Regions from separate parts of the Clostridium fermenticellae genome, predicted to be linked through region 3. Evidence: riboswitches for the same ligand, from Rfam matches in the RefSeq annotation. Region 3 holds a riboswitch; each other region holds the start of a gene.
The links. A riboswitch is a leader RNA that binds a small molecule or an ion and turns the genes downstream of it on or off. The one in region 3 is predicted to bind S-adenosylmethionine.
Positions count from the first base shown of each region.

Region 1: another riboswitch for S-adenosylmethionine. It lies ahead of metK (methionine adenosyltransferase); the one in region 3 lies ahead of D4Z93_RS08385 (pyridoxal phosphate-dependent aminotransferase).
Region 2: another riboswitch for S-adenosylmethionine. It lies ahead of D4Z93_RS06340 (methionine ABC transporter ATP-binding protein); the one in region 3 lies ahead of D4Z93_RS08385 (pyridoxal phosphate-dependent aminotransferase).

Region 1 covers NZ_CP032416.1:205,929-210,221, reverse strand. The annotation lists gene recD2 (SF1B family DNA helicase RecD2) at 1-1,196, opposite strand, end outside; gene metK (methionine adenosyltransferase) at 1,333-2,508, opposite strand; SAM riboswitch class I at 2,583-2,686, opposite strand; tRNA gene D4Z93_RS01020 (tRNA-Tyr) at 2,735-2,820, opposite strand; tRNA gene D4Z93_RS01015 (tRNA-Val) at 2,872-2,947, opposite strand; tRNA gene D4Z93_RS01010 (tRNA-Tyr) at 2,956-3,041, opposite strand; tRNA gene D4Z93_RS01005 (tRNA-Thr) at 3,047-3,122, opposite strand; gene D4Z93_RS01000 (hypothetical protein) at 3,286-3,888, opposite strand; gene yyaC (spore protease YyaC) at 4,012-4,293, shown strand, end outside.
Region 2 covers NZ_CP032416.1:1,314,223-1,318,515, reverse strand. The annotation lists gene D4Z93_RS06350 (MetQ/NlpA family ABC transporter substrate-binding protein) at 1-577, opposite strand, end outside; gene D4Z93_RS06345 (methionine ABC transporter permease) at 600-1,247, opposite strand; gene D4Z93_RS06340 (methionine ABC transporter ATP-binding protein) at 1,234-2,205, opposite strand; SAM riboswitch class I at 2,302-2,415, opposite strand; gene D4Z93_RS06335 (undecaprenyl diphosphate synthase family protein) at 2,611-3,255, shown strand; gene D4Z93_RS06330 (fumarylacetoacetate hydrolase family protein) at 3,698-4,293, opposite strand, start outside.
Region 3 covers NZ_CP032416.1:1,804,565-1,808,857, forward strand. The annotation lists gene D4Z93_RS08375 (DNA topoisomerase III) at 1-681, opposite strand, end outside; gene D4Z93_RS08380 (sensor histidine kinase) at 851-1,771, opposite strand; SAM riboswitch class I at 1,960-2,069, shown strand; gene D4Z93_RS08385 (pyridoxal phosphate-dependent aminotransferase) at 2,149-3,336, shown strand; gene D4Z93_RS08390 (DUF1836 domain-containing protein) at 3,467-4,045, opposite strand.

The DNA.
Region 1 (4,293 bases), 1.2 Mb from region 3:
TTTATTCCCATCTCAAGTAATCTATGAATTGTCTTAGCTTCTCTTCCTGTCGCTTCACTCATCCTTTTCGCAGCTCTTCCAGTTGGAGCAGCCATAAATACTTTATAATTAATTTCTTCAAATATCTGAGCTATCGCATTTATAATGGTTGTTTTTCCCGTGCCTGGTCCACCTGTAATTATCTCTACTCCATTTTTAAAAGCACCATTTATAGCTTCTTTTTGAGAACTTGCAAATTCAACGCCATGATCTCTCTCAAACTTTTCTATTTCAACATTTACATCAATCTTGATATCCTCATATTTAGTCAATACTAAAGAAAGTATTTTTCTCGTAACATTCATTTCACAATAATAATATGGAAGAGTGAATGCACATATTCTCCCATTAGCATCTTCCAATTTTATCTTTCCATTTGCTGAATTCTCGTAGATATTTTCCTCAATTTCTTTTCTCGATACCCCCAAAAATTCTATAGACTTATTGACAAGTTGATCAAAGGGCATATAAGTATTACCCAATCCGCAAAAATTATTAATTATATAATTTACACCACTTTGTATTCTAAAAGGAGAATTTAATTGTATCCCGGTACTTCTTGCTATTTTATCAGCTGTTTTAAATCCTATCCCTGGTATCTTTTCAGTTAAAATATATGGATTTCCCTTGACTATTCGTATAGAATCATTTCCAAATTGTTTGTGTATTTTGACACACTGATTGACCTTGATCCCATAATTTTGGAAAAAAATTATAAGATTTCTAATTTCATTTTGTTTAGAATAGGAATTGCATATTAATTGTATTTTCTTCTCTCCTATCCCTTCTATTTCGCGAAGTTTTCCTATATCACTATCCAAAACTTCTAAAGTGTTTTCTCCGAACTTTTCAACAATCTTTCTTGCCGTTACCGGGCCTATACCTGATATAACCCCAGATGAAAGATATCTTTCAATACCAAGTTTAGAATCCGGGACAATTTGTTCACATGTCTCAACTTTAAACTGCCTTCCAAAGTGCGGATGAGTAATCCATTCTCCATTTAGTTTTAAACTCTCACCCTCTGTAATATATGGTATATATCCAACTATTGTGATACATCGACATTTAACTTTTTCTTTAAATTTTGCAACTACATATCCATCTTTGTTACTTTGAAAAAGTATGCTGTCAATATTACCTTGTAACTCCTGCATACAATCTCTCCTAAATGTATTATTTATTTATCAATAATTATATCATTAAATTATGTAAATATAATATATATTATTAAAGGATTTAGCCTAATAGATTTTCTATCAGACTAAATCCTCTTCAAACTCAAAAATTATATTAGATATATCTTCTTATCTGGGCAACTTTATCTAACTTTTCCCAAGGTAAATCTATATCAGTTCTTCCAAAATGACCATAAGCAGCAACTTGTTTATATATAGGTCTTCTCAAATTTAATTCTTTTATTATAGCTGCAGGTCTCAAATCAAATACCTTTTCAACTATATCAACAATTTTATCTTCTGGTATTTTTGATGTACCAAATGTATCAACAGTTATGGAAACTGGCTGTGCAACTCCTATTGCATATGCAAGCTGTATTTCCAGCTTATCAGCAACTCCGGCAGCAACCAAGTTTTTAGCTACCCATCTAGCTGCATAAGCAGCTGATCTATCGACTTTAGTTGGATCCTTTCCTGAAAAAGCACCACCGCCGTGTCTTCCATATCCACCATAAGTATCAACTATTATCTTTCTACCTGTAAGTCCTGAATCACCCTGCGGACCCCCAACTACAAATCTTCCAGTTGGATTTATAAAATACTTAGTATTGCAATCTAAAAATTCAGGTGATATAACAGGCTTTATAACTTTCTCTATAATATCTTTTTCTATCTGATCATGTGAAACATCAGGATCATGTTGAGCTGATACAACTATTGTATCTATTCTAACAGGCTTATCATCATCATATTCAACAGTAACCTGTGTTTTTCCATCTGGTCGCAAATAATTTAAAATACCATTTTTTCTAACTTCAGCTAACTTTCTTGAAAGCTTATGAGCCAAAGAAATGGGCATTGGCATATATTCTGGAGTCTCATTTGTTGCAAACCCAAACATCATTCCCTGATCTCCAGCTCCTATAGCCTCTATTTTATCCATTTTACCCTTTTTAGCTTCCAATGATTCATCAACGCCAAGTGCTATATCTGATGACTGTTCATCAATCGATGTTATTACAGAGCATGTTGAACAGTCAAATCCAAATTTTGCCCTAGTGTATCCTATCTCTTTTACAGTTTTTCTTACAACCTTTGGAATATCTATATAACAATCAGTTGATATTTCCCCCATTACTAAAATCATCCCCGTAGTTGTCGCTGTTTCACAAGCAACTCTACCATTAGGGTCCTTTTCCAATATAGCATCGAGAATAGCATCTGAAATTTGATCACACATTTTATCTGGATGTCCTTCTGTAACTGATTCAGATGTAAATAGTCTTTTCATTTTAAATCATCCCTCCAATTTCATAGAAAATAAAAAACCTCTTCAATAAGAAGAGGTTAAATTACTTAACAACTCTCTTATCTTGCAGATTTATAATACTGCAGGAATTGGCACCTTAGCCTATACGCTGGTTGCCGGGTTTCATCGGGCCATTTCCCTCCGCCTCTCTTGATAAGAGTTAAATATTTAATGATTATACAAAAATAAAACACATTTAGTGTCTTTATGGTGGAGGAAGATGGATTCGAACCATCGAAGTCGAATGACAACAGATTTACAGTCTGCCCCCTTTGGCCGCTCGGGAATTCCTCCATAATTAACAATACAATATCTTTTTGTACTATTCTTTAATAAAAACAATAGTGGTGGGCACAACAGGGCTCGAACCTGTGACCCTCTGCTTGTAAGGCAGATGCTCTCCCAGCTGAGCTATGCGCCCTAGTTCTATGGTGGAGGAAGATGGATTCGAACCATCGAAGTCGAATGACAACAGATTTACAGTCTGCCCCCTTTGGCCGCTCGGGAATTCCTCCACATATGGTGCTGGCAGAAGGCTTCGAACCCTCGACCTACTGATTACAAGTCAGTTGCTCTACCAACTGAGCTATGCCAGCATATAAACCATTTAAACTATTCAATTTCACTAACGTCAACAACAAACAGTATACTCTGTTGTGATTTCAAATTCAACTGTGTATTGTCCTATTTATTTGATAATATATTATAATTTCTCTACCTTACGTTAATTTACTCTATATTGCATATATGTACCTCAAATTACATATTTAATTTTTCATATATATTCTTAATTTCCTCATAATCGCTATCAGATAATCTTTGTTTTAATAATTTTACAGCTTCTATATTATCACTAATTTTACTACTATTAATCAATTTCCTGGCTTTCTCATAGTCAATTGCTGATAATTTATCGGATATTGCAAGCAATTTTTCTTTGTCAATATTAGTTAATTTCTGTTGTACCTTTGAATGTGAAATAGACTTACTGCTCTCATTATTATTTGATAACTGATTTGCTGAAAGGTCACTTACATCTGACAAATTTGCTATATTGATATTCTTAGTATTCTCTTTAAAAAACTCCTTCTTATCACTTTCAAGTTTTTGTCCTAATTCATCCAATTTACCTTTTTTAAAATCATCACCCATTTTTAAAAAAGATGTATCCGTAAAGAGGTATGAATATTTTTGCATTTTATTACCTTCATCATCTTTCTGTTTGTGATGATTATAATAAAATACTTTAATTCTATTACTTATAAAATTATTATTGATATCTATCTTTGGTGTATGTCTTATTATAAACACAGATATTATAGTACACAAAATTATAATCAATGATAATATCTTTTTATTCATATTAATCCCTCCGTGTCATTTACACATTATCGTCATATAAATATTTTTTATTCAATATTTATAATATTTAAACTGTTAAAATCATATAAATAAGTGATGAATTATCTATCAGGAGGTATGTTTGTGAATGAAGTGAGATCTAGTTACAAAAATCCATTATGTTATTACAAAATAGCCGACTTTCTAAAAGATTATATAAACAAAAATTCAATAATAGTATGTGTTGGAACTGATAAATGTATAGGCGACTGCTTAGGTCCACTAGTCGGCACATTATTAAAATTTAGTTCTTTCCCTTTACCTGTATATGGTACCATTGAAAAACCTATACATGCTCTAAACATTCAAAAAAAGCTTAGTAAAATCAAATCCCTTCATCCCTACAATAACATAATAGGTATTGAT
Region 2 (4,293 bases), 490 kb from region 3:
TTGGAAGCTGCGGAGCATCTAATTCCTTTATCTGTATATTCTTCTTATTCTCAGTTATATCTATTTTAGTAACAGTATCATTACCCTTAAGTTTTATTAACCCGGCTTTTTGTAATAATTTAAGAGCCCTTGCTTCATTAGTTGGATCATTTGGTACTGCGATTACCGCACCATTTCTTAATTCATCAAGCTTTTTTACTTTTTTTGAGTAAACTGCCATAGGTGCTATAAAAACTTTTGCAGTATAAGTTAAATCAGTATGTTTTTGTTTGTTGAAATTTTCAAGATAAGGTATGTGCTGATACAAATTTGCATCGATCTCCTTATTTGCAAGTGCAGTATTTGGAGTTACATAATCTGTGAATTCCTTTATCTGCAGTTTATATCCTTTCTTTGCTAATATTGGTTCTATCTTTTTTAGAACCTCTGTTGCTGGTACTGGTGTATCACCGACAATTATTGTTTTTTTGTCATCAGATGCAGTTGACTTTGAACTGCTGCTTGAGCTGCAGCCAACAACACTAATTAATAATGATGCTGTTAACACAAGTGCACCAATCTTTTGAAATTTTTTCATTTTTATCTTCCCCCTTAAATGTCTATTTTATTAAGTATCTATACAACAAATTTCCTATTCCCTGAAGAATTTCTACTAATACTATAAGTATTACTACTGTATACATCATTACATCCGTTTGGAATCTATAATATCCATATTTTATGGCCACATCTCCAAGGCCGCCTCCACCTATAGCACCAGCCATAGCTGAACAACCTATAACACTTATTATAGTGAGCGTTATGCCAAGTACAATTGATGGAAGAGACTCCTTGATCATAACCTTAAATACAATTTGAAGATCACTTGCCCCAAATGATTTTGCAGCTTCTATCACTCCTGGATCTACTTCCTTAAGTGATGACTCTATTACTCTAGTTGCAAAAGGTGCTGCTGCTATTGTCATTGGTACTATAGCGGCAGTTGTTCCAATAGTTGTACCTACAATAACTTTTGTGAAAGGCAATATAGCAACCATTAATATAATAAATGGAAATGATCTTAAAATATTAACTATAACTCCTAAAATCTTATTTACTGCTTTATTAGGCCTTAATCCTCTTTCATCAGTTATTATAAGTACAATAGATGGAATAAATGCAATTAATACTGCTATTATTGTAGATACAAATACCATATATAATGTTTCGCCAAAGGCCGGTAATAATACTTGATTAATTAAATCCATTTTGTTCTACCTCCCATTTTATATTTTTTGATGATAAGAATTCACATATCTTATCTTTATATTCTTCTTCAAAATTTATTACGAGACTTCCAAGTACATCATTTCTGAATTTTTCAAGTTTTCCCCAGACTATTGAAATATCTATATCAAGTTCTCTTGCCATAGATGTTATTATACTTCTCTTACTGATCTCTTTAGGAAAGAATATTCTTATATTAACTCCTGTTTCAGGGAGAATTTTATCTTCACCTAATAAGTTCTTTAAATTGCTATTTGGCTTTAAGAATAATTCTTCTACATTTCCCACATCTTTTATTTGCCCATTTTCCATAATTGCAACCCTCTGGCAAATTTCTTTAATTACTTCCATTTGATGAGTTACTATTACTATTGTTATGTTTAATTTATCATTTATCTGTTTTAAAAGCTGAAGTATCGACTTTGTGATTTTGGGATCTAATGCTGATGTTGCTTCATCACACAATAAAACTTCAGGATCTAGGGATAATGCCCTTGCTATTGCAACTCTCTGTTTTTGTCCTCCACTTAAATTTCTAGGCTTACTTTTTGCCTTATCCTCAAGTCCAACAATTTCTAATAACTTAAAAACCTTTCTATCTATTTCTTTTTTGTTATATCCCCATACCTCCATTGGAAGTGCTACATTCTCATATACTGTCTTTCTATTTAGCAAGTTGAAATTTTGAAATATCATTCCAAGCTTTTTTCTAAACTCTCTTATTTCTTTTGATCCCATATCTTTTATTTCTTTATCATTTATCATTACACTTCCATTATCATAGTTTTCAAGTCCATTCAAGCACCTCAAAAGTGTAGATTTACCAGCACCACTTTGTCCTATTATTCCAAATATTTCTCCTTTATTTACATGCAAACTTATATCTTTCAGAACTTGATTTTTCCCGAAACTTTTATTTACACCATTTATTTCTATCATTAAAATGCCCCCTAGATTAATTATTTAAAAATACCTTATATAAAAATGCAAAATTAAAAGCTGAAGAAATATCTCCAGCTTAAATAAACCTAATATTTCTCATCTCTCAGCTACAAATGTAGCCGCAGGAGTTGGCACCATTATACTATAAAATATAATACTGGTTGCCGGGTTTCATAGGGCCAGTCCCTCCACCGCTCTTGATAAGTGAATTTCAATATTAACTTGTTTTGTTATGAATACTATTATAGTTACACATTAGAATATTGTCAACAGTTTTTTTACAAAAAATTTGCTCAAATTAACCACTTGAGATGTATGCATTATCCATGAGTTACATATATTGCGTATAAACATTTGTTATTATGACAATAATTACATTAAAAGTGTAAGGAGGTGAAATATGTGAGAATTCCAAATCATATAGGCATCATACCTGATGGTAACAGGAGATGGGCAATCAGTAATGGATTAAAAAAAGAAGAAGGCTATTCAAGGGGACTTGAACCAGGTATGCAATTATTTAAAATATTTAAAGAATTAGGTGTAAAAGAACTTACTTATTACGGATTTACAGTTGACAACACTAAAAGACCTGCTGTTCAAACCAAATCATTCACTAAAGCTTGTATAGAAGCTGTAAATATGCTTTCAAAAGAAGATGCCTCATTACTTGTAATTGGTAACACCAAATCTCCTATGTTTCCAGAACAACTTCTGCCATACATAAACAGAAAAAAATTTGGGAAAGGTTCCATGAAAATAAACTTTCTAGTCAACTACGATTGGGAATGGGACTTATCAAATATTAAATTACATATAAAAGATAACACTAAAAATTTAACTAAATATTTAAAATCCGATGACATAAGCAGGGTAGATTTAATAATAAGGTGGGGAGGCAGAAGAAGGCTTAGTGGTTTCCTTCCAGTACAATCTGTATATTCAGATTTTTATGTAATTGATGATATGTGGCCAGACTTCAAACCAGATCACATATACGAAGCATTAAAATGGTATGATAATCAAGATATAACTCTAGGCGGCTAGATTTTTACAGTTAGAAATTAGTAATTTAAAGAATAAATCATAGTAGCCTTTAACATAATTTTATCATCAATCCATTTGTCCATCACACAAACTGCTATTGGATTTCCACCAAATACTTTGTTATAGGGTTTGTAATTCCAATCTTAACTTATGCGCAGGCCGGGATTTCTAAAATTTAGACACATTAAAAAATTTTGTAGTAAGTATTAGCGAGGCGTTCTTAAAAGTCTTAGTGGATTTTATATATTTGAGCAAAGCGAGTTTATAAAATCTACTTAAACTTTTATGAACGCAAGCTTAGACTTACTAAAAATTTTTTAGGTGACGAATTTTGGGAATGTCAGCTGGAGTATAATTTAAGCTTGGAATTACAAACCCTATAATACAAACAATCTTAATACATAAACTTCATAAGGAGATTTATCATTTAATACTAAAAACTTTATATAACTTTTACCTTATTAACTAGATTACCTATTTTTTCAATATAGCAATCTATTATATCTCCATCTTTGAGCAATTTTACTGGTTCAAAACCCATTCCAACTCCGCTTGGTGTACCTGTAGATATTATATCTCCTGCTTTTAAAGTAACTCCTTTTGATAAATCACTTACTATATATGGTATATCAAATATCATATTTTTAGTATTTGAATTTTGTCTCACTTGTCCATTAATAGTACATTTTATATTTAATTCTACCGGGAATTTAATTTCATCCTTATACACAATATATGGTCCCATGGGACAAAATGTATCAAGGCTCTTTCCTTTAAACCACTGTTTATGGGTTCCCTGAAGATCCCTAGCCGACACATCATTTAATATTGTATATCCAAAAATATAATCTTCTACTTCTTCTCTTTTTATGTTACTTCCATCTTTTCCAATTATAATTGCTAGTTCCGCCTCATAGTCAACTTGATTTGTTACATCATAAGAAAACTTGATTTCATCATCATATCCTATTGCAGGTGATGCAATTTTAGTAAAGTAAATTGGAGCATCTGGAATAAAAGTATCTGTTATCTTTGTCA
Region 3 (4,293 bases):
AAGTGTATATCCATTATTAGTATTTCCAGTTATACTATAATAATTTTTAGGTTTAAAATTTTTAATTTCCTCCTCTCTATGAACAATCATAGCAAGTGTTGGTGTCTGAACTCTTCCTGCTGATAACTGTGCATTATGTTTGCAGGTAAGCGCTCTTGTAACATTAAGTCCTACAAACCAATCTGCCTCAGCTCTTGACTCAGCCGCTCTATATAAATTATCATATTTCGATGCCGGTTTTAAATTGCTAAATCCCTCTTTTATTGCTTTATCCGTTTGAGATGATATCCAAAGCCTTTTTACATTTTTATTAACCTTTACTTTCTCAAGTATCCATCTTGCAACGAGCTCACCTTCTCTTCCGGCGTCTGTTGCTATAATTACCCCATTTACATCTTTTCTATTTAATTGAGTTTTAACTGTATTAAATTGCTTGCCAGTCTGTTTTATAACTACAAGTTTTAAATGTTTTGGAAGCATCGGCAAATCTTCCATTCTCCAGGTTTTGTATTTATCATCATAGGTTTCTGGATCTGCCAGTGTAACAAGATGCCCGAGTGCCCATGTTACTATATATTTTTCTCCTTCCAAAAAGCCATTTCCCTTTTTACTACACTTTAATACTCTTGCTATTTCTCTTCCAACTGACGGTTTCTCTGCCAAAACTAATGTTTTTCCCATATTAAAATTTCCTTTCACAACCTTCTATAATAAAAATAAGGATAGTTACATAATATTCCTACCCTTAAATTCTAAACATTTTACAAAAATCAATTACTATTTTCTAGTATCATTATACATTTTACAATTTATATTTTCAAGATTATAAAATACGTTTCAAATATGATACCTACACATAAATATCTGAAAACTCAATGTTTATACGATCTATTTTATCATCATAATTAAATTGAGTATCATGAACCGTCTTTTTATTTTCAATAGTCTTTACTGGTAAATCTATAATAAATTCTGTTCCACACCCAAGACGACTTTTAACATCTATAGTTCCACCATGCATTTCAACAAACGATTTCACAAGACATAATCCTATGCCACTACCTGCCTGATCACTTTTGCATGGTTTTCCTGCCTGAACAAATCTTTTAAATATGCCATTTAATTTTTCTTTTGGAATACCTGTACCTGTATCTTTTACAGATATTTTAACATTCCTTCCCATATCTGTTACTGTAACGTATAAATATCCTCCTTGTTCAGTGAATTTTATGGCATTTGAAATAAGATTTAATATTATTCTTTCTATTTTATCGGCATCACATGCCATAATTTTTTCTTCTACATTTGTATCAAATGTCAAATTTATTCCTTTATTTCTTACATATTCCACTACTGATAATGTTATATTTTCAACTATATTAATTATATTAAAATTATCCAGATTAAGTTCAGAAAATCCTGCATCTATCTTTGTCATATCAATCATATTATTGGTGAGTCTTATAAGTCTATAACAATTTTGATTTATTATATTTATATATGTAGTTAGTTTTTTACTTTCATCTAAATTATCTCTTTTTATAATAACATTACATAACTGCAGAGAATTAAATATTAAATTAAGAGGTGTCCTAAATTCATGTGACAGATTGGCGAAAAATTCAATTCTAATTTTATCATGGTTTAAAGTTTCCTTTATGACTTCATTTTGTTTTTTTATTATATTTTGAAGCCTTGTTATTTTATTTTTTTCATAATTTCTTCTTTTTGTGTGTTTTAAATCATCCGTATTCGGTGACTTTTTTTCCATTTTATTCATCCCCCATACATCGTATTAATAACTTATTCTATACGTTTAATTTCACTTCCTTTAATTGTATTAATAACTTATTCTATACATTTAATCAATTTCCTTCATTTAAATGTAATTTTTTATAAGAAAATAAATTTGACTAAATATTATTTATCAACTATAATATTACCTAAATTAAATAAGAACTCTTATCAAGAGAGGCAGAGGGACTGGCCCTATGAAGCCCGGCAACCAGTATCGCTCATTTGCGATATATTGGTGCCAATTCCTGCAGCAAGGAGCTGATAGATAAGAGAGGTCACAGCAATATTGTTTTTAAAACCTCTTTTATTAAGAGGTTTTTTTATTTTAATATTTTGAAAGGACGGGATAATATGCCTCAACTTAGTACAAAATTAAACCTTTTTACAGACTCTGTTATAAGAAAAATGACTCGAATAGCAAACCAATATAATGCAATAAATCTATCACAAGGTTTTCCTGATTTTGATCCTCCTTCTGTAATAACTGACAGATTAAAAGAAGTAACAAAAGAAGGTCCTCATCAATATGAGATTACATGGGGCTCACAGAAATTTCGTGAAGCACTTGCAAAAAAACAATCAAAATTCATGAATCTTGATATAAATCCTAACACCGATATTGTTGTAACTTGTGGAAGTACAGAAGCAATGATGGTAGCTATGATGACTGTTTGTAATCCAGGTGACAAGGTAATTGTATTTTCACCTTTTTATGAAAATTATGCATCGGATTCAATACTCTGTAATGCGGAACCAATTTATGTACCACTTTATCCTCCTGCTTTTAAATATAATAAGGAGGAATTAATAAATGCTTTTAAACAAAAACCAAAAACTTTAATTTTATGCAATCCTTCAAATCCTATTGGAAAAGTATTCAGCCTAGAGGAACTCGAATTTATAGCAAATCTTGCTGAAGAATATGATACTTTTGTTATAACAGATGAAGTATATGAACACATAGTAATGCCTCCATATAAGCATATATATTTTGCTTCCCTGCCTAATATGTATAAGAGAACTCTATCTTGTAGTTCACTTTCAAAGACTTATTCAATAACTGGCTGGAGGCTTGGCTATATAATTGCACCAGCCAATATAATTGAAAATGCTAGAAAAGTACATGACTTCTTAACTGTAGGGGCCGCTGCACCGCTTCAAGAGGCTATTGTAGCTGGATTAAATTTACCTGACAGTTACTATGAAGATTTAACCAAACTTTATACTGGAAAAAGAGATCTATTCCTTAAAGGACTTGATGAAGCTGGCTTAAAGTATATAAAACCACAAGGTGCATATTATGTACTTGTAGATATATCAGATTTGAAAAGAAAAAATGAAACAGATCTTGAATTTTCCGAATGGATGATAAAAGAAATTGGAGTTGCTCCGGTACCAGGATCTAGTTTTTTTAAAGAGGATATAAATTATCTTATTCGTTTCCATTTTGCAAAAAAAGATGATACTTTAAAAGAGGCTATAAAAAGACTTAAGACTTTAGTATATAAAGCCAGGATCAGAAAATCCACTCTTCTATGATATATAGAGTTTCTAACCTGCAACCTGACTTATACTTTGATTAGATATACAACTTTTGATACTATAAATACTTTTTTATAATTTTGGGTTTAGAATTATTAAAAGTATTTATAGTACTGAATTTTGATAACTATTTGAAGTATTTGTCTATTATCTTTTCTGCTGTTCTCCTCTGCATATTGGCATTATTTATAAGTGTTAAAACTACAAGTAGTAACTTTTCATAATCATCTGACCTGTCGAGTTTTTCTGATTCCTTCAAAATTGAATTTACCTTGTTTTCAATTTCTTCTTTAAGGCTAACCTCATCTGCTTTTTTTATGTTCAAAAATACCTGATATAGGGAATCTAACTTCATATTCTCCTCTTCTTTTGAATTTACTACTATTTTATTTAACAAAAGTTTTATATCATTTATAGATAAAATCTGCTTTAAATTATATAAAAATATCATCATTATTATATGATTTCTTGAATACTTTTTATTTTTAATAGGCATAAGTATTTTATCCTTGGTATAATTATTGATCATCGTTTTAGTTAAAAGCTTATCTTCTTCACTACGTTTAGTTCCGCTTAAACTAGTCTCAAATAAAGTTATTACTTGATCCATATATAAATCTAATTTTGGTATATCGGATAATTCTATTTCTTGATTCAAATTTAACTCTTCTATACTTTCAAGCACGTTTTTTTTAATATCTCCCATTTATCTCCACTCCATTTATTATTTACATTATATCATATAGTTTCCATAACTATATGATCTCGTTTTTATATTTTTAAATTGGCAGTATTATTAAATAAATAAAAGTAATTTATCGAAAAACACTTATTTTAACAGTATTTTGGCTAATAATTTAAATTGATATATTATATAATAATTATATAATATAAATATATCATAAAGTGGTTTTAATAACCACAAGAAATTGTATGAACAAATTTTGTAATGAA